DNA from 3 places in the Rhodoferax sp. GW822-FHT02D07 genome. Region 3 is predicted to be linked to each of the others. Evidence: predicted binding sites of a transcription regulator. Region 3 holds the regulator's gene; each other region holds the start of a gene.
What was found. Region 3 encodes sigma-54, which starts transcription at its own class of promoters, with help from an activator protein. Its sites were predicted from a motif close to TGGCANGNAANCTGCTTT; they were not measured.
Positions count from the first base shown of each region.

Region 1 (6,722 bases), on a different contig from region 3:
TTCACGCGCCCATCGGTGGACTCGATGCGGGCAATGCTGGCCTCCAGCACTTCAGCGGCGCTGCGCTCGCCACTGGCCACCTGGCGGGCGATGTGTTGGGTGGTGGTTGCTACGGTATTCATAGCTGCTCACGCAGATTCAACGGAGGATGAAGGCGTATTTGGCTTGTAAATCTCGGCCAGCTCAGCCTCGGGTGGCAGGGCCAGCGTGTCCAGCATCTGGGCCATGGCGGCGGTGCGTTGCAGGTGCGCGGCCACGCGCACGACCTGCGCGTCGTCCAGCGGCAGGCCCAACACGGCGGCGCTGGCGCGCACATAGCTCAGGGCGTCGGTGTCGTTCATTGGGGTCTCCGCGTCAGGCCTTGAGGGAGGCGACGTAGTTGCGCCAGCCGCCCAGGTGGGTGATGTCGGTGGCGCCCTGGGTCGCCACGGCCTCGCAGACGAAGCCTTGCACGCTGCTGCCATCGGCCAGTTGCAGGGTGCCTATGCCCAGCGACGTGGGAATGAGGGACACGAACGAGCCGTAATGCGCCGCTGGCATTTCCCAGATCTCCAGCGCAATGCGCCCACCCGCACCGTCTGCTACGCGCACCAGACCCGGCTTGGGGGGTGTGGTGCCGGGCAGTGCATAAAAGCGGTAATGGGGCGCCGTCTCGGCGGTGGTGATCAGGCGCGCCCCACGCTCGGTAAGCTGGTTGTTCAGCGGCATGCCCGAGAGGTGGGCCCCCACCACGGCCACGCGCACCACGGGCTCGGCACGCAAACCGGCGATGGGCTGGGGTGCGGGCAGGGGCTGGCCGGTAGCACCCAGCGGCAGGCCCGTGGCGTGGTGGTAGCGCTGGCCCAGTTCGGCCAACTGCAAGTCGCTGGCGCATGGGCCGATGAGCGTGATGCCAAACGGCAGGCCATCGTCGCGCAGGCTGCTGGGCACGGACAGCGCCGCGTAGTCCAGCAGATTCACAAAATTGGTGTACGCGCCCAGGTTGCGGTTCAGCACCACCGGGTCGGCCTGCATGGCGGCAATGGTGTAGTGCGTGGGTGCGGTGGGAACCAGCAGCACGTCAATGCGGTCCCACATGGCATCGGCCTTCTGGCCCAGCGCGCGCAATTGCGTTTGGGCCTCGAACACATCGGCCGCGTTGAAGTTGCGCCCCTTGGCGATGATGCTGCGCACCGGCTCCACCACCTGGTCTTCCTGCGTGTCAAAGAAGGGGCGGATGGCGGCGTAGCGTTCGGCCACCAGCGCGCTCTCGTACAACAGCGCAGCGGCCTGGGCCAGAGGCTGGTATTGAATGGGCACCGCCGTACCGCCCAGCGCGGTGAGCTGGGCCACGGCCTGGGCAAAGGCCGCCTCGGCCTGTGCGTCGCCGTCAAAGGTCAGGGCGTCAGGCACCCCGAAGCGGAACTGCGTCGGGAAGGCCGTGCTGCGCAGCGCCAGCGCGCGGGAGTAGGGGTCTTTCGCGTCATGCCCCAGGGCGGCCTGCAGCACCTGGGCGGCCAAGCCCACGGTGCCCGCAAAGATGGACACGCAATCGGCACTCTGCGCCGCTGGCAGCACCCCGTGGGCGCTGATCAGGCCCTTGCTGGGCTTGAGGCCCACGATGTTGTTCAGGCCTGCCGGCACCCGGCCCGAGCCTGCGGTGTCCGTGCCCAGCGCAAAGTCCACCTGGCCCGTAGCCACCACATAGGCAGAGCCCGAACTGGAGCCGCCCGATACATACAGCGGGTTGAAGGCATTGGGCACGGCGCCGTAGGGCGAGCGCGTGCCGTTCAGGCCGCAGGCAAACTGGTCCAGATTGGTTTTGCCCAGCAGTGATGCACCGGCATCGAGCAGTTTCTGCACAACCGTGGCGTGCGCCGCAGGCTGGCGGCTAAAGGCCGGGCAGGCCGCGGTCAGCGGCAGGCCCAGCACATCAATATTGTCTTTGGCTGCAAAGCGCAAGCCCGCCAGCGGCCCCTGGCTCGCACCGGCCACGGGCGCGGCAGGGCGGTTAATCCATGCCTGGGGCGCCAGCGCGGCATCGTCGGGGCGTGAGGGAGAGAAGGTTTGCACCATTTTGAAGCATCCAATCTTGTATCCAAGAGCGAATGCAAGTGGCGTGCCAGCCATCTTTCATCGTGTTTGCCGGCGGCGCGTCAACATCACGTGTCGCAAGATCTCCTGAGTTCTTGCGCACGAAGGCACAATGGCGGCAGGGAATGCACACCAAAGAGATCACCATGCGCCACGCCGTAGCTATCCGCCACACGCTGAGTTTTGCCGTACTACTGGCCTCGCCCTGGCTGGCAGTGGCGGGCTCCTTGCACAAGTGTGTGCAGGGCCAGACGGTGGTTTACAGCGACAAGCCTTGCCCTGAGGGTGTGCAGGCCTACTCGGTGACGGGTGGCAGTATCAGCACCACCGACTCCTTGCCAACACCCCGGCAGAGCGACTACTCCGGTTATTACTACTACCAGGGCATCTCTGGCCGTCCCCAGGTGCCTTACCTCTCGAAGCAGAAAAGCGTCGAAGAGTCGCTCAGAGAACGATCCATTCGGCGCTAGAGTCCGTAAATACTGCGCCAGCAGCTCCTGAAACGATAGCAATCAAGTTGACGAGGCCAGTGCCTGCAGGCGCTGGTGCGCCTCGCTGTCCCACAGCGGGGGCAGCTGGTTCTTGGCGCGCAGGTAGTGCAGGCTGAAGACCTCCAGCCAGGCTTCCAGCACCTGGGCCGCGTGCGGCTCGCCGGCCAGCTCCAGGCACAGGGCGCCCACCTCGCTGGTGCAGAAGTGGTCGTCGCGGCGGCTGCGGCGCAGTTGGTAGCGCGAGATCTGCTCGGGCTGCAGGCTCAGCACCGGAAAGCGGTCCAGGTAGGGGCTCTTGCGGAACATCTTGCGTGCTTCCGGCCAGGTGGCGTCCAGCAAGATGAAGAGTGGGCGCTTGCCCGCCGCACTCTCTTCCACCGGCGGCAGCGTGTTCACCACCCGCCCTTCCGCTACAAACTCGCCGGGGAACACCACATAAGGCTGCCACTGCGGGTCGGCCAGCAGCTCCAGCAGCGCCGGGTCCACCTCGGTACGCGCCCAGCCAAAGGCCCAGGTGTCGGCCACCACATCGGCAATCAGCCAGCCCGTGTTGCTGGGCTTGATGGGCTCGATGTCCGCCATCAGCAGGCACACCCCCACGCGCGTGGGCACCCGCGGGCGCAGCGCGCAGATGCAGTGGGCGGGCGCCACCCGGCAGTCCGGGCAGCGCTCGGCCTTCATGCCGCCGCGCGCCAGAAAGGGCTTGGCGCTGCGGGCCAGGCGGGCGGCACGCAGGCGGGAGACCGCGTGGGCTTGTGTGGGAGAGGGCGGCTGCATGGTCACGGCGCGTTCAGCGTCGTGGCAGAGACCAGCCTGCGCGCTGGTTGGTCTTGTCGTTCTCGTAGTCCCAGACCGAGGCACAGCGGTCACAGCGGTAGCGGGTGACCGTCACGCTGCGCTCGCCACGCAGCTCCTTGCGGCTGTCGCCCTGCACCAGTTCCGGGTGGCCGGGCGCGCGGCGCCAGTTGCGCTGTATGCCCCGGCAAGATTCACACAGTGCGGCTTCGCGGGCTTCTGCAGCTATTTTGTAGTTGTCGGTCATATGCATGTCGCCTTGGCAGCGTGGTGAGGAAGGGGGATGATTGTCGCCGCCCCGCTGATTTGCTTTGCCAAGCTGGCAAAAATCAGCTCAGCGGCTTGGGCACAAAGCCGATGCTCAGCCCGGTTTCGGTCACCGTGATGCTGCCGGGCTGCATGCCCAGGCCGTCTGGCAGGGCCAGGTCTTGCGGGCGCATGCGGTGCACCACCACCTCCAGCAGCGTGCGCTCCGCCAGGGCCGGGGCATAGGCCTTGATCAGCGCCATGGCCGATGGCGGCAGGGTGGGAAAGTCCAGGCGCTTGAGGCGCAGCTGGTGCGCGCGCACCGTGCGGTCGCTGGCCTCGTAGCGCAGCGCAAACTCCACATCCAGCGTGCCCTGGTGGCTGCGATTCAGCGCTGGGCCGGCGGCTTCCACCTGCGCCTCCGCACCCAACCGGTTTTGCGCCGGCAGCAGGCGCAGCTGCGGCACCTGCACATCCAGGTTCAGAATGCCCGGCACCGGGTAGCGCAGTGGAAAGCGCTGGCCCACCGCCGCCTGCAGCGCCGCGGCAGACACCTTGTAGCTCGGCGCAGCCGCTGGCGCGTCGTCCGCCTCGGGCTCCGATTCCGCCCAGGCCAGGCGGGCCAGCGGCAGGGTCAGCAGGGTGGACAGGGCAACACGGCGGTGCATGGCAGAAATCTTAGGCGCTAAGTGTTGCGGCATGGCTGCCGCTGTGTAAACAAATGCAGCACTATCATCCGCCGCATGTCCCGCTCCTCCCGCCTCTTCGACCTGATCCACCTGCTGCGCAGCCACCGGCGTGCGGTGAGCGGGCAGGCATTGGCGGAGCAGTTGGGGGTAAGCATTCGCACGCTCTACCGCGACATTGCCAGCCTGCAGGCGCAGGGCGCGCAGATCGAGGGCGAGCCCGGCGTGGGCTATGTGCTCAAGCCCGGCTTCGTCTTGCCGCCGCTCATGTTCACGCCCGAAGAGGTGGAGTCGCTGGTGCTGGGCGCGCGCTGGGTGGCGCAGCAGACGGATGACGGCCTGGCCGCCGCGGCGCGCAGTGCGCTGGCCCGCATTGCAGCCGTGCTGCCGCCCGAGCAGCGCCATGATCTGGAGGTGTCGGCCCTGCTGGTAGCCACCAGCCGCGCCAACCAGAGCGCAGACCAGGAGCCCCTGCCCCAGACCGCGCCGCCCGAGCTGCTGCGCCAAGCCGTGCGCATCGAACACAAGCTGCGCATCAGCTACCAGGACGCCCAGGGTGCACCGTCCGAGCGCGTGGTCTGGCCCTTCGCGCTGGCCTACTTCGAGCGGGCGCGCGTGCTCATGGGCTGGTGCGAACTGCGGCAGGACTACCGCTACTTCCGCACCGACCGCATTGCCAGCGCCGAGCTGCTGGAGGCGCGCTATCCCCAGCGCAAACAGGCCTTGCTCAAGGCCTGGCGGCAGACGCTCGCGCCCGACAAGCGCTACACCATACTGCCGGAAACTGACAGCATGTAAACCTAGTCTTGGCTCCTTCCCAACCCTGGAGCCCCTGATGAAATTTGCCTCTGTTCGCCTGGTCACCGCCGATGCTGCCAGCGTCGACACGCTGGCGTCCTTCTACACGCGCCTGACCGGCGTGACCGCCACCCGCCCCGTGCCCGACTTTGCCGAGCTCCGCTTTGCGGGCCTTGTGCTGGCCATCTCTTCTGAGCGCATGGTCCAGCAGTTCAACGCCGGCGCTGCCCGCGCTGCGGCCAACCAGTCCGCCATCCTCGAATTTGAGGTGGACGACGTAGACGCCGTGCACCAGCGCTTGGGCGATTCGGCGAACACCGCCATGCCCCCCAGCACCATGCCCTGGGGCAACCGCTCCTTGCTGCTGCGCGACCCGGATGGCAATGTGGTCAACGTGTTCTCGCGCCACGTGGCCCATGTGCAGGAGGCCGCCCGTGCTTGACGCCTTCCGCTCCATCCCCTGGCTGGCCGTGCTGCTGGCCGCTGTGGTCGCATCCTTCGTTCTGGGTGGCGTGTGGTTTGCGCTGCTGTTTGCCAAGCCGTATGCCCGCGCCCTGGGCAAAGAGAACGCGCCGCCGCAAAAGCTCACGCCCATCTTCATCATCGGCCCCTTCGTGTGCAGCTTCGTTGTGGCCGTCACCAGCGCCATGTTGCAGCCGCTGCTGCATATCGACACCGCCAGTGCCGCCGTGGCCTTCGGCGCGCTGCTGGGGCTGGGCTATCTGGGCGCCACGGCCACCAACGTGGCCATCAACCCAAACATGCCCCGCCCCCTGCTCTACGCGCTGGTGAACGTGCCCTACTTCGCCCTGTCCAGCATCGTCATCCAGCTCGTGCTCGTCGCCCTGCGCTAGCCCAGCCGCCAGCACGGGGGGCTGGTGCACTGTCATCGTGCGTGTCTATACTCCGCCCAAAACTATTACGTTGGGCGAATGCACCTCCTCCTGCGTCCCGTTGTTTGCATCGCTGCGAGTTGCCTCGCCCAGATGGCGCTGGCCTGCCCGTTCAGCATCGTCTATAGCGACCAGGCCTCCCCGCCCTACTACCTGGGCGACGGCGAGACCATCCCCGCCAACCCCGGCATTGCGGTCGAAATCGTCAACCAGGCCGCAGCCAAGATGGGCTGCAAGGTCGAGTGGAAACGCCTGCCCGGCCGCCGCGCCCTGCGCGAGCTCGAGAGCGGCGCTGCCCAGGCCATGCTGCTGCTCTCCTACAGCCCCGAGCGCGCCGCCTACGCCGTTTACCCCATGCTGGGCGACGCGCCCGACCCCAGCTACAGCCTGGCCACGCTGAGCTACAGCGTCTACGTCAAAGCCGGCTCCACCTTCAAGTGGGACGACAAGAAGTTCACCCCCGCGCAGGGCCTGGTCGGCGTCAACTCGGGCTACTCGGTGGCGGACGAAGTGCGCAAGCTCGGCCCCACGGTAGAAGAAGCCCCCAGCACCGCCAATAACCTGCAAAAGCTGCTCATGGGCCGCATCACCGCCTATGTGGGGCAAGACCTGCAGGTCGATCTGGTCATCGAAGACAAGCGCATCACCGGCGTGCAAAAAATGCCCATGCCTTTCTCGTCCAAGGACTACTACCTGCCCTTCTCCAAGCAGTTCTTCGACAAATCCCCCGCCAGCGTCCA
Region 1 is NZ_JBXAOD010000003.1:322,847-329,568, reverse strand. Features, by position in the region: gene AC1RNN_RS09705 (AtzE family amidohydrolase) at 1-122, opposite strand, end outside; gene AC1RNN_RS09700 (DUF4089 domain-containing protein) at 129-341, opposite strand; gene atzF (allophanate hydrolase) at 355-2,055, opposite strand; gene AC1RNN_RS09690 (hypothetical protein) at 2,199-2,543, shown strand; gene AC1RNN_RS09685 (tRNA-uridine aminocarboxypropyltransferase) at 2,586-3,341, opposite strand; gene AC1RNN_RS09680 (hypothetical protein) at 3,355-3,606, opposite strand; gene AC1RNN_RS09675 (DUF1439 domain-containing protein) at 3,689-4,273, opposite strand; gene AC1RNN_RS09670 (helix-turn-helix transcriptional regulator) at 4,349-5,089, shown strand; gene AC1RNN_RS09665 (VOC family protein) at 5,127-5,531, shown strand; gene AC1RNN_RS09660 (DUF1761 domain-containing protein) at 5,524-5,943, shown strand; gene AC1RNN_RS09655 (substrate-binding periplasmic protein) at 6,022-6,722, shown strand, end outside.
Region 1: a site for sigma-54 is predicted at 2,087-2,104, ahead of atzF (allophanate hydrolase). Genes of this name have one in related genera too.

Region 2 (6,722 bases), on a different contig from region 3:
CCTGGGGCGCAGCCTGCTGCGCTGCCCAGCGCAGGTTCTCTATATAGGTGGCGTGCAGCGCGGCCGTGTCGGCGCCCGGCGCCACCAGCCCCGCCATCACGTGGATGCGCGGACAGTCCAGCGCACGGGCATAGCGCAAGGCCTCGTGGATGCCGGTGCGGAACTCCGCCTCGCGCCCCGGCAGACAGGCGGTACCGCGCTCGCCCCGGTCCCAGGCACCCGCCATGCTGTCCCGGTCTAGCCCCGCTGGCGGCGCATTGAGCAGCACCTGCTGCAAGCCGGCCTGGCGCAAGGCCTGGCCAATGGCCTCAAGCTCCCAGGCGTAGGGAAAGAGGAATTCCACCCCGGCAAACCCGTCTTCGGCCGCCGCCGCAAAGCGCTCCAGAAAGGGCAGCTCGTTGTAGAGAAAACTCAGGTTGGCTGCGAAGCGGGGCATGGCAGTCAGCGGGATAGCTTGTAGACCGAGGTACCAGCACGCAGATTGGGCGCCAGGCGCACCGTGCTGCCCTCCTGCAAGCCAAAGCTGTCGAGCACCCGCAGGCCATTGCGCTGCGCCAATACCGCCAGGTCGGCATGGGTACCCACTCGGATATTGGGCGTGTCGTACCACTGGTAGGGCAAGCGCCGGGTGACCGGCATGCGGCCCTGCAAGATGCTCAGGCGGTTGGGCCAGTGCGCGAAATTGGGAAAGGCCACCACGCCCACGCGCCCCACGCGCACAGTCTCGCGCAACATGGTTTCGGCATTGCGCAGATGCTGCAAGGTGTCGATCTGCAGCACCACATCAAAGCTCGCGTCCTCGAACATGCTCAGGCCCTGGTCCAGGTTGAGCTGCAGCACATTGACGCCGCGCTGCACGCAGGCCAGCACATTGGCGTCGTCCAGTTCCACGCCATAGCCGCTGCAGCCGCGCTCGCGCTGCAAGTGGTCCAGCAAGGCGCCATCGCCACAGCCCAGATCCAGCACCCGCGAACCTTCGGGCACCAAACTGGCAATCGCGTGCAAGGTGTTCATATCCGTCATGCTGCGACCTCCACGCTGCGCGCAATGCTATCGAAGTAGGAGCGCATGACGCCCATGTAACGCGGGTCATCCAGCAAAAAGGCATCATGCCCGTGCGGCGCATCAATCTCCGCGTAGCTGACCTCGCGCCGGTTGTCGAGCAGGGCCTTGACGATTTCGCGGCTGCGCTTGGGGCTGAAACGCCAGTCGGTGGTGAAACTCACCAGCAGGAACTTGCAGGCCGCGCGCGCCAACGCTTGGCTCAGGTCGCCACCATGGGCCTTAGCCGGGTCGAAATAGTCGAGCGCACGCGTGATCAGGAGGTAGGTGTTCGCGTCGAAGTACTCGGCAAACTTGTCGCCCTGGTGGCGCAGGTAGCTCTCGATCTGGAACTCCACGTCCTGCGTGCTGTACTTGTAGCCGTTGGCACTGGCCAGCACAGCATCCTTGAGCTCGCGACCGAACTTCTCGTTCATCACATCGTCGCTCAGGTAGGTGATGTGGCCAATCATGCGGGCGATGCGCAGGCCGCGCTTGGGCACCACGCCATGGGCGTAGAAGTGGCCGCCATGGAAGTCTGGGTCGGTCACGATGGCGCGGCGCGCCACCTCGTTGAAGGCAATGTTCTCGGCCGTGAGGTTGGGCGCGCTGGCCACCACCACCGCATGGCGCATGCGATCCGGGTATTGCAGCGTCCAGCTCAACGCCTGCATGCCCCCCAGGGAGCCGCCCAGCACCGCGGCCAGGGTCTGGATGCCCAGCGCGTCGAGCAGGCGGGCCTGGGCGTTGACCCAGTCTTCCACCGTCACCACCGGGAAGTCGGCGCCATAGACCTGGCCGGTGTTGGGGTGCGTATGCATGGGGCCGGTGGAGCCAAAGCAGGAGCCCAGGTTGTTCACGCCGATGACAAAGAACTTGTCGGTATCCACCGACTTGCCGGAGCCGATCATGTTGTCCCACCAGCCCTCGCTCTTGTCCTGCCCCGCATAGACGCCGGCCACATGGTGGGAGGCGTTGAGCGCGTGGCAGACCAGCACGGCGTTGGACTTGTCGGCATTCAGGGTGCCGTAGGTCTCGTAACTCAGGGAATAGCCATGGATGGACGCCCCGCCCTGCAACTGCAGAGGGGCGTCAAAGCGCATGGACTGGGGCGTGGCAATCAGCATAAAAAACAAAACCCGGCAACGCTAAACGCGGGCCGGGTTGCAATACCTGAGGGCGGGTCCGTGTTTAGCTGAATTTATTAAGCGCCCGCAAGCTGGAGCAAATTGGCGCTGTGAGCATTCAGTATAGCAAAGGGCCTTGTTTCGCTAGCCCAGCACCTGCGCCCAGGTGGCCGACACGGCAGCCTGCGCAAAGCGGGGAACCACGGCGGTTTGCGCCGCCGCCACCCTGTCGGCATGGCGGGTGGGCTGCGCCAGCAGCGAAGCGAACTCGGCACTGCGGATGTCGGTGAAGTACGCACCGAACTCGGCATAACTGTCCAGCCGGTCCGCCGCCGTGGGCAGGCCCAGCGCCAGCGCGGTGACGAGGCGGTTGGCGCTGACCGCCATTTTTCGCGGATCCCGGGGGTCACTCGGGATCAGGCACACATCCGACTGCTGCGCGGCCTCCCACATGGTGTCGATGGACCACTCGGCCACCAGAATGTCCAGCGGAACCCTAGCCTCTATGGGCCGCTGTGTGAGTATTTCCAGCCCCGCCTGGTTGGAGAGAACGATCAGGCGCAGGGGCTGGTCAGCCACCAGCCCCTCCTCCAGAAAGGCACGCAGGTAGGCGACGTTGCTGGCGTGGCCAAACCACAGCGCCGTCACCGGCTCGCCATGGCTTGTTTTGGGTGCGACGCAATCCACTTCAATGGCATCAGGCACCACCTGCACCGGCCCCTGCCAATGGGCAAACAGCAGGCGTTGCATGCACGACGACGGCACCGTATAGGCATCGGCCAGCGGCAGCACCGACGCGTAGAAGCCCGACATGACGGACGCGTAGCCCAGATGGTGGTCGGTGTAATCCACCCAGATGGAAGCGCCCCGGCTTTTGGCCTGCGCAATCTGCGCCAACCACTGTGGCTGGCGCACCGCAATGTCATGCCCGCCGATTTTGGTCACCACCACGCGGTCCGGCGTACCCTGCACCTCCTCGCCCCAGCTCGTCGTGTAGCCCGCAGCCTCCAGCGCCCTCAGGGCGGGCAGCGCGCGCATGCGCACGCTCGCGAGGTTGGAACGGGCCAGATCAGCGGCACTCTCGAAGTGCCCCGCCATCAGAAAATGCAGGTGCCGCATGGGGCCGTGCTCAGGCCGGGGCGCCTGCGCTCAAACCCAGGTAAGCCTCGTAGAGGTCCGCAAAGCGCAAGGTGTCGCGGGTGCCGACCATGACGGTTTGCAGGTAGGGCAGGTACTTGCGGCCTTGGTCGTCCATCTGGGCCATCTTGTTGTCAATGCCTTCGTCCTGGCTGAAGGAGAGAAACTCTCCCTCCTTGTAGGTCGAGTACATGGAGGGCAGCCACAGGTTCACCTGGTCAAACATCACCTGGATACCCTTGGGCGAGAAGCGGAAGTAATCGTCCGGGTACTTGTGATACCGCCACACCCAGGGGTGGCAGGAGTAGATGACGCCCCGCTCGGACAGCAGGGTCTGGATGTTGGCCGCCAGCACCCAAGGCCTGGGCGAGTGCTCCAGCACCGAGCAGATGATGATGAGGTCGAACTTCTGGTCCTTGATGGGGCCCAGGTCCTCCTCGAGGTTGACTACGTAATCGACGTTCTTGCCGTCTTCCAGGTCCACACCGACGTACTCGCAATGGCTGAACAGCTCGCGGAAGGGCTGGGTGTTGCCGTAGTCCTTGGAGCCGATTTCCAGCACCCGGCCCGAGAAACCCCGGAACACCCGCTGCGCGAACAAGAACTGGTTGACGTCACCCATAGTGCCTCCACAAGACGGCCGAATGGCCCCGGAGCAGTCTATGGGAGGCGCAGGCGCGCCATCCCTGCGTAACGCCGGGCTTACGCCCCTATTTCAGAGGATCAGGCCAGCAGCGCGTAGAGCCCCAGTCCCGCAAAGATCAGGGCGGACACGATGTGCACCACCTTGAGCGGCACCAGGCGCGTCATGCGCTCGCCCAGCCAGACCACGGGGGCGTTGGCCAGCATCATGCCCAGCGTGGTACCGGCAACCACCCAAAAGTAGGCGTGGTACTTGGCCGCCAGCATGACGGTGGCGATCTGGGTCTTGTCGCCCATCTCGGCCAGGAAGAAGGCGATCACGGTGGTACCGAACACGCCCCAGCGCGGCTGGTCGTCAGCCTCTTCGTCATCGATCTTGTCGGGAATCAGCATCCACACCGCCATGGCGATGAAGGAGCCGCCCAGGATACAGCGCAGCACGTCGGGGCCGATGACCGTGGTCACCCAGGCACCGAGCGCACCGGCCATGGCGTGGTTGACCAGGGTGGCGACCAGAATGCCCCACACGATGGGCCAGGGCTTGCGAAACCGCGCGGCCAGCAAGAGCGCGAGCAGCTGCGTTTTGTCGCCCATTTCAGCGAGCGCGACGATACCTGTGGAGATGAAGAATGCTTCCATGAATGAAAAGTCCATGGCCGGGGACAGATACCTATGACTGCACGACACCCCCGGCCAAATACATCGGAGGCGTGCAGTCAAAGGTCTCGCCAAGACCCGCGTGACGGGCCCTGCTTGCGCCATGGGCGCCGTTCCCGGCACCACAAGTCTGTTGACGCAAGCCCCTCTCAGTGAAGAAGGGCGGCTACTCCCCAATGACAGCCGCCATTGTAACCGGAGGCACGGGTTTCCACCTAGTCCCAAACTGGCGCAGTTTTTGCTTCATTTTGGTGCATTCGTTGAATTCCCAGCGGATTTGCACCAATAAGCAGCAGTAACACGATAGAGGAACGTATGGAAGCACTCAAACAGGGCGCAGACGCCTTGTTCATCCTGCTCGGCGCCATCATGGTCTTGGCCATGCACGCCGGTTTTGCCTTTCTGGAGCTGGGCACGGTTCGCCGCAAGAACCAGGTCAATGCGCTGGTCAAGATCCTGGTGGACTTCTCGGTCTCCACCGTGGTGTATTTCGCCGTCGGCTACGGCGTGGCCTATGGCACGCACTTCTTTGTGGGCGCCGAGCAACTCGCCGCCCAGAACGGCTATGCGCTGGTGAAGTTCTTCTTCCTGCTGACCTTTGCCGCCGCCATCCCGGCCATCATTTCGGGTGGCATTGCCGAGCGGGCCAAGTTCTGGCCCCAGCTGATTGCCACGGCCGTCATCGTCGGCCTGGTCTACCCCTTCTTCGAGGGTATTGCCTGGAACCAGCACTTTGGCGTGCAGGCCTGGCTCAAGGACCTGACCGGCGCCGAGTTCCACGACTTTGCCGGCAGCGTGGTGGTGCACGCCGTGGGCGGCTGGATTGCGCTGGGCGCCGTGCTGCTGCTGGGCGCGCGCAGCAACCGCTACCGCAAGGACGGCGCGATCTCGGCACACCCGCCATCGAGCATTCCCTTCCTCGCGCTGGGCGCCTGGATCCTGACCGTGGGCTGGTTCGGCTTCAACGTCATGAGCGCGCAGACGCTGGACAAGATCAGCGGCCTGGTCGCCGTGAACTCGCTCATGGCCATGGTGGGCGGCACGCTGGTGGCCCTGCTCATGGGCAAAAACGACCCCGGCTTTGTGCACAACGGCCCGCTGGCCGGCCTGGTGGCGGTGTGCGCGGGTTCGGACCTGATGCACCCGCTGGGCGCGCTGGTGGTGGGCGGCGTGGCCGGCGCCATCTTTGTGGTGATGTTCACGCTAACGCAGAACAAGTGGAAGATCGACGACGTGCTGGGCGTCTGGCCGCTGCATGGCCTGTGCGGCACCTGGGGCGGCATCGCAGCCGGCCTGTTTGGCAGCCAGGCCCTGGGCGGGCTGGGCGGCGTGAGCCTGGGCGCGCAGGTGATCGGCACCCTGATGGGCGTGGCCTGGGCTGCCGCCGGTGGCTTTGTGGTCTATGGTGCGCTCAAGGCAACCACCGGTCTGCGCCTAAGCCAGGAAGAGGAATTTGACGGCGCCGACCTCTCCATCCACAAGATCAGCGCCACGCCAGAGCGCGAAGCGAACTGGTAATTGCTATTGAAACAGGAGCTGCTCGCGCACTATTCATGGGGGCCACAACCCTATTTGACCAGAAAGCTCCGTTCCAGCGCCCTACGCGCCCACGGCCCCAGGGACCAGGGGCCGCAGCCGTAAAGCGCTAGGCCGGCCAGCAGCACGCCCCAGGTGACGTGCTGCTGCAGGGCAGCCGGGGCGATCTCCATCAGCGAGGCCACGGCCACCAGGTTGACCACGCTCAGGCCCAGGGCCGCAAAGCGCCCGACCAGCCCCAGCACCAGCAACACGGGCAAGCCCAGCTCACCCGCCGTACCCAGCACGGCTGCCACCGGCGGCGACAGCAGGGGCACGTGGTACTCGTCGGCAAACAGGGCCAGCGTGATGTCCCAGTCGCGCAGCTTGGTCAGGCCCGACAGAAAGAATGCCTGCGCCACATAGAGGCGCGCCAGCAACGCAGCCAGCGGCTGCAAAGCCTCCAGGCCGCGCACCAGCCAATCCCATAGCGCAAAGGCACGGCCCAGCAGGGTGGTGGAAGCCTGGGGCAGGGACGGCAGGGTGGTTGGTGTCATGGCAAACCTCATCAGCAAACAGTGGGGGACATCGGGAGCACAGCCA
Region 2 is NZ_JBXAOD010000003.1:397,845-404,566, forward strand. Features, by position in the region: gene otnI (2-oxo-tetronate isomerase) at 1-436, opposite strand, end outside; gene metW (methionine biosynthesis protein MetW) at 442-1,023, opposite strand; gene metX (homoserine O-succinyltransferase MetX) at 1,020-2,168, opposite strand; gene AC1RNN_RS10055 (hypothetical protein) at 2,313-3,287, opposite strand; gene AC1RNN_RS10060 (class I SAM-dependent methyltransferase) at 3,298-3,927, opposite strand; gene AC1RNN_RS10065 (TMEM165/GDT1 family protein) at 4,029-4,586, opposite strand; yybP-ykoY riboswitch at 4,593-4,791, opposite strand; gene AC1RNN_RS10070 (ammonium transporter) at 4,920-6,122, shown strand; gene AC1RNN_RS10075 (DoxX family protein) at 6,173-6,676, opposite strand; gene AC1RNN_RS10080 (HvfC/BufC family peptide modification chaperone) at 6,688-6,722, opposite strand, start outside.
Region 2: a site for sigma-54 is predicted at 4,832-4,849, ahead of AC1RNN_RS10070 (ammonium transporter). Genes of this name have one in related genera too.

Region 3 (6,722 bases):
TCAGCACCCAGGCGGTCCAGCCGCTGTAGTTCTTCTTCCAGTGGCTGGCCAGCTGGTTGAAGAAGTCCACGCCCTCGTCCGTCTGCGCGAGTTCGCGCGCGCCAAAGCGGGCGCCCTCTCCTTCACCGGCCACACCGCCGATGCCGATGCGTTCGCCATAGGGCGGGTTCAGCACCATCACGCCGCCGCCCTCAATCGGGGGCATGCGCTGTAGCGCGTCGCCGCCGCGGAACTCAATCACATCGGCCACACCGGCGCGCTGCGCATTGCGCTGGGCAAAGTCCACCATGCGGTGGGACACATCGCTGCCGTAGATCAGCGCGGTCTGGCCCGGCTCGGGCTTGACCACGTTGGCCGCGGCCTCGGCCTTCATGTCCGCCCACTCCTGCGAACGGAAGGGCCGGTATTTCTCGAACGCAAAGCGGCGCAGCGAGCCGGCCGCGATGTTGCAGGCAATCTGCGCGGCTTCAATGGCCACGGTGCCGCTGCCGCAGCAGGGGTCATACAGCGGCATCAGGTCGTCGTCGCCCGAGGCCCAGCCGCTGGCGGCAATCATGGCCGCGGCCAATGTCTCTTTCAGCGGCGCGTCGCCCTTGTCCTCGCGCCAACCGCGCTTGAACAGCGGCTCGCCCGAGGTGTCGATGTACAGCGAGCAGGCGTCGGTGGTCAGGTGGGCGTAAATGCGTACATCGGGCCACTGGGTATTCACGTCAGGGCGCACGCCATTGGCCACTTCGCGGAAGCGGTCGCAGACGGCGTCTTTCACCTTGAGCGCAGCAAAGTTCAGCGAGGTCAGCGGGCTGTGCTGCGCGGTCACCTCGATCTTGATGCTCTCTTTGGGCGTGAACCACTGCTCCCACGGCACCTGCATGCCGGCGCGGTACAGGTCCTGCTCACTGCGATACTCGGTGTACGACACCAGCACCAGCACGCGCTGGGCCAGGCGGCTGTACAGGTTGAGCAACATGGCGTGCGCAAACGAGGTGCGCACGGCCACGCCACCGCGCTGCTTGGTCACGCAACCGGGGGGCAGGCCGGTGATCTGCAAAATCTCCGGCGCCAGGTACTCCTCCACGCCGGCGGCGCAGGGGAGAAAAAGGGTCAATTGGTTCATAGCGCTTTGCGGAGTGAGGCGGGGGCGATTTTCAGGCCCTCGCGGTATTTGGCCACGGTGCGCCGCGCGCACTCGATGCCTTGCTCCTTGAGCATGTCGGAAATCTGGTTATCGCTCAAGGGCTTTTTGCTGCTCTCTGAGGCGATGAACTGCTTGATGAGCGCACGCACCGCGGTGCTGGAGGCGTTGCCCCCGCTCTCGGTGCCCAGGCCGGAGCCAAAGAAGTACTTGAGCTCAAAGGTGCCAAACGGCGTGGCCATGTACTTGGCCGTGGTCACGCGGCTAATGGTGGACTCGTGCAAGCCCAGCTCGTCGGCAATCTCGCGCAGCACCAGCGGGCGCATGGCGAGTTCGCCGTGGGTGAAAAAGTTCTTTTGTCGCTCCACAATGGCCGTGCTCACGCGCAGGATGGTGTCAAAGCGCTGCTGGATGTTCTTGATGAACCAGCGCGCCTCCTGCAGGCGCTGCTGCAGCGCGGCATGGCCGCCGGCATCCTTGCCGCCGCGGTGGTTGCGCAGCACATTGGCGTAGATATCGTGCACCTTGAGGCGCGGCATCACGTCGGGATTGAGCTGAACACGGAACTTCGGAATGCCGCCGGCCTTGCCAATGGACACCACCAGCACATCGGGCACGATGATGTTGCGTTCCACATCCACAAAGCGGCGGCCGGGCTTGGGCTCAAGCCGCGCAATCAGCGCAATCGCCTCACGCACAAACGCATCGCTGCCCACGCCCATCTGCACCAGGCGCTTGATGTCGCGCCGCGCCAGCAGGTCCATGGGCTGGCGGCAGATGGCCAGCGCCACCTGCAACACTTCCAGCCGGTCGTGCTCACCATCGTCTTCGGCCAGGGTCAGCAGAGCTTGCAGCTGCAGGCGCAGGCATTCGCCCAGGTCGCGCGCGCCCACGCCGACGGGCTCCAGGCTGTGCAACAGGCCCAGCGCCACGGTGAAGTGGTGCACCAGATCCTGCAGCTGCTCTTCATCTCCAGGGCTCAGACTACGCGCCAAGTCTTCCAGCGGGTCCTCCAGGTAGCCGTCTTCATTGAGCGACTCGATCAGGAAGCGCAGCGCCGCTGCATCGGTGGCATTCAAGCGCAGGCTCAGGGCCTGGCGGTGCAGAAAGACCTGCAGCGATTCAGAGGAACGCGCCAGCTCGGTGGCGTCCTTCTCTTCGTCATCGCCCAGGTTGTTGGCCTTGGCTTTGGCATCCACGCCCCATTCGCCGTCGTCAGGCGTCATTTCGGTGGTGCCGTCGCCCTCCCAGTTGGGCTCCTCGCTGCTGCTCAGTGGCGTGGCATCTTCATCATTGGAGGTGCCAGCCCCTGTGGATGTTGCATAGTCAGCTACAGAATTAGGAGCATATTCGGCGTCACCGGCTTCGGACAGGCGATCGCCCTCGCTCACCACAGCGTCCGCAGCGTTCAACCCAAAGTCTTCACGCTCGGCCCGGTCCTCGGTCAGCTCCAGAAACGGGTTTTCGTCCAGCATCTGCTCCACCTCCTGGCTCAGCTCCAGCGTGGAGAGCTGCAGCAGACGGATGGACTGCTGCAACTGGGGCGTGAGCGCCAGGTGTTGGGAGACGCGTAATGACAGCCCTTGCTTCATCACATCTTGAAGTGTTCGCCGAGATAGACGCGGCGCACATCGGCGTTGTTCACGATCTCGGAGGGGGTGCCCTGCGCCAGCACATGGCCGTCGCTGATGATGTAGGCGTGGTCGCAAATGCCCAGGGTCTCGCGCACGTTGTGGTCGGTGATGAGCACCCCAATGCCACGGCCCTTCAGGAAGTTGATGATGCGCTGGATCTCGATCACCGCGATCGGGTCAATACCGGCAAAGGGTTCGTCCAACAGGATGAAGCGCGGGTTGGTGGCCAGTGCGCGCGCAATCTCCACACGGCGACGCTCCCCGCCCGACAGCGCCAGGGAGGGTGACTCGCGCAGATGCTCCACGCGCAGCTCCTGCAGCAAGGCGGTCAGGCGCTTTTCAATTTCGGCAGAACTAAGCGGGTTGCCGCCGGCATCCCGCTGCAACTCCAGCACGGCGCGCACGTTGTCTTCCACATTCAGTTTGCGGAATATGGACGCCTCCTGGGGCAGGTAGCCCAGCCCCAGGCGCGCACGGCGGTGGATGGGCATGTGCTCGATGGACTGACCATCGATGGTGATGTCACCCGCGCTGGCGCGCAGCAGGCCCACGATCATGTAGAACGAGGTGGTCTTGCCCGCCCCATTGGGGCCCAGCAGGCCCACCACCTCGCCGGTGCGCACGGCCAGGGACACGTCCTTGACCACCTGGCGCTTGCCGTAGGACTTCTGCAAATGCCGGGCTTCCAGCCGCCCGGTGCTGGTGTCCGGGGCTTCCTGGGCGGGCGCGCTCACTGGGCGGCCTTCTCAAGTTGCGGCGTGGCGCGCAGGGTGGGTGATGTCTGGGGGGCAGCGGGGGTCTGGGCCTCCGGTTTGGGTGTCAGCATGGCGCGCACCCGGCCGGCCGGAGCGCTCGCGCTGCGGGGCGTGCCGTCCACGGTGAATTTGTCGCTCAGGTTTTCGTAGAGGATGCTGGCGCCACTGACCTCGTCGGCCAGCAGGGCACCGCGCAGGCGGCGCAGTTGAGCCTTCTTGAGGAAGCGCACGGTATCGGCCCGGCCATCGTATTCAATGGTTTCTCCGTCGCCTTCGATGTATTCATCGACCCCGTCACGTTTCTGGCGGAAAAAGGCCGGCGTTGCTGTCGAGCCGGTCACCAGACCGTACTGGTACCCGTCCGGGTCCTGGCGCACCTCCAGCTGGGCACCACGGATGATGATGCTGCCTTTGGTCAGGACCACATTGCCGGTGAACACGCTGACCTGCTTGAGGTCGTCGTAACGCAGGGCATCGGCCTCCACATTCATGGGTTTGTTGCGGTCGGCCTTCTCGGCCAAGGCGTGGCCCGCCACACCGGCGAATGCCAGCCCCAGAAACAGCGACAGAGTGGTTTTTTTCATAAAGGCACGAAACTTGCTGAAAAGCGCTTCGGCCATTGTACCGAGCGCTGGCACGTTTCATGCCTTGGCGAGCTCAGCCGTCGGCGTTAATTTTGCTTGTCAACGCCTGCAGCACCTCCGCCGCACGGTCGTTCTCCACCTGGCAGGTACCCGCATTGGCATGGCCGCCGCCGCCGTACTGCAGCATCAGCTCACCAATATTGGTCTTGGAGGAGCGGTTGGTGATGGACTTGCCGGTAGCAAACACGGTGTTCTGCTTTTGCAGGCCCCAGAGCACGTGGATGGAAATATTGGTTTGGGGGAATAGTGCATAGACCATGAAGCGGTTGACCGCAAAGATGGTGTCCTCGTTGCGCAGATCCAGTACCAGCAGGTTGCCGTGCACGGTGGAGCAGCGCAGCAGCTGCTCCTTGGCTTTTTCTGCATGCTCAAAGTACAGATCCACCCGTTCCACCACATCAGGCAGCTTCAGGATTTCGTCGATGCCGTGGTTGCGGCAGTACTGGATGAGATCCATCATCAGCTGGTAGTTGCTGACGCGGAATTCGCGAAAGCGGCCCAGGCCGGTGCGCGAGTCCATCAGGTAGTTGAGCAACACCCAGCCCGTGGGGTTCATGATTTCGTCGTGGCTGAAACGGGCGGAATCCCCTTTGTCCACGGCCTCCATCATGTCGTGGAAGCGCGCCGGGAAGCGGCTGGCGCCGCCGTAGTGGTCAAACACCACACGTGCGGCCGAATCGGCATCGGGCAGGATGATGTGGTTGGGGCGCTCGCCCGTGTTGCGCACGGTTTCTGACTCGTGGTGGTCAAAGGCCAGATGCACGCCGGGCACGTACGGCAGGTTGGTGGTGATATCTCGGTCGGACACCTCCACCTTGCCGTCCTGCATGTCCTTGGGGTGGACGAACTTGATGTCGTCGATCAGGTTCAGCTCGTTGAGCAGGACGGCACACACCAGTCCATCGAAATCGCTGCGGGTAACAAGCCGGTATTTCTGGTGCGCCATGGAAACGGTCTCCCCAAAGTTTGGAACAAGTGCCAAACCATTCTAGAGCCGTTCCCCACAGCGCGGCGGCCTCGCCACCGCAAAAGTCCGGCTCAGCGTCCGGCGCGAACGTCCGCCACCAGCGACTCCACCACCTGCAATGCGCGAGGCATATTGCCAGCCAGGGAGCCGTCGGTGTAATAGCGGCCGGCAATGCCCAGCGCGGGCACACCTTCCACCTTGTAGGCGTTCTGCAGCTGCACGGACTTGGTGACCTTGGTCACCACGGTGAAGGAGTTGTACTGCTCTACGAACTTGGCCTTGTCCACGCCCTGCTGGCCAATCCATTCCAGGATAGCTTCGCCAGTGCTGAGGTTTTTCTTCTCCTGGTGGATGGCGGCAAACACCTTGCCATGCAGCTTCTCGACCAGACCCATGGCTTCCAGCGTGAAATAGAGGCGCTGCTGGGGCGCAAAGCTGTCCTGAAAAGCCACTGGCACGCGGCGGAAGGCCACGTCCTTGGGCAGCTTGGGAATCCAGGCTTGCAGCGTGGGTTCGAAGGCGTTGCAGTGCGGGCAGCTGTACCAGAAGAACTCCACCACCTCAATCTTGCCGGCACCAGCCTCCACAGGCGCACGCGGATCGACCACCAGGTAGTCCGTGCCAGCCTTGGGCTTGGCCGCCTGGGCCTGGGCTGTGGCGCCCCACAGGGTAGTGGAAGCCAGGGCTGCGCCGGTGCCCAGCTGGGCGAATTCGCGTCGTTTCATGTGCATCTCTTCGGTAAGGGGACTGGTTACGGAATGGGTGGGAGAAGCGCCCTGCAGGAAAGTTCCTGGTACGGCCGCTTAGCGCTGCACGCGCACCAGCGCGGTTTCCAGGCCGGACTTGTCCAGTTTCTCCTTGGCCTTGTCGGCCTCGTCCTTCTTCTCGAAGGGGCCCACACGCACGCGGAACACCGGGCGGCCAGACTGCTCGCGCTCGGAAATCTTGGTTTCTATACCACTCAGGGACAACTTGGCACGGTGGGCCTCTGCGTCTTCGGCCTTCTGGAAGGCCCCCACCTGCACAAAGTAGACAAAGACGTCGGCCTCGTTTGCAGCACCGGTCTTGGCCTTGGCCAGATCACCCAGCGGGTCAGCCGACACGGCGGGCTTGAGCTCGCCCTTGGCCTCGGCCTTGGCTGCCTTGGGATCGGCTTTTGCGTCCGGTTTTGCTTCTGCCTTGGCATCAGCCTTCGCATCTGGCTTGCCCTTGGGAGCCGATGCGGCAGAGGCCGGCGTAGTCGCCGGAGGCACGGCGGGCGCCGGGTTCTTGCCATAAAGCATGGCGTTGGGGTCCCAGTTCTTGTTTTTCTGGGCTTCGGCGGCGTCCTGGTCGGCGCTGCGGCTCTGGCTCTTGTTCATGAAGGGCACCGGCACCTTGGTGACGTACACCGCTACCGCCAGGGCGGCGCCCAGGCCGACCACCACACCCACGATGAACCCTACGATGGTTCCGCCACGCTCGTACTTCATGCGTCTATCTCTCGGTTGACTCTGTTGACCCGGTGGGGCCGCTTACATCTTCTGCGGAGCACTGACGCCCAGCACAGCCAGGCCATTGTGCAACACGCGGGCCGTGGCAGCCACGAGC
Region 3 is NZ_JBXAOD010000008.1:153,478-160,199, reverse strand. Features, by position in the region: gene AC1RNN_RS17390 (THUMP domain-containing class I SAM-dependent RNA methyltransferase) at 1-1,114, opposite strand, end outside; gene rpoN (RNA polymerase factor sigma-54) at 1,111-2,724, opposite strand; gene lptB (LPS export ABC transporter ATP-binding protein) at 2,724-3,500, opposite strand; gene lptA (lipopolysaccharide transport periplasmic protein LptA) at 3,497-4,105, opposite strand; gene AC1RNN_RS17370 (exopolyphosphatase) at 4,179-5,111, opposite strand; gene AC1RNN_RS17365 (thiol:disulfide interchange protein DsbA/DsbL) at 5,204-5,857, opposite strand; gene AC1RNN_RS17360 (SPOR domain-containing protein) at 5,936-6,604, opposite strand; gene argS (arginine--tRNA ligase) at 6,647-6,722, opposite strand, start outside.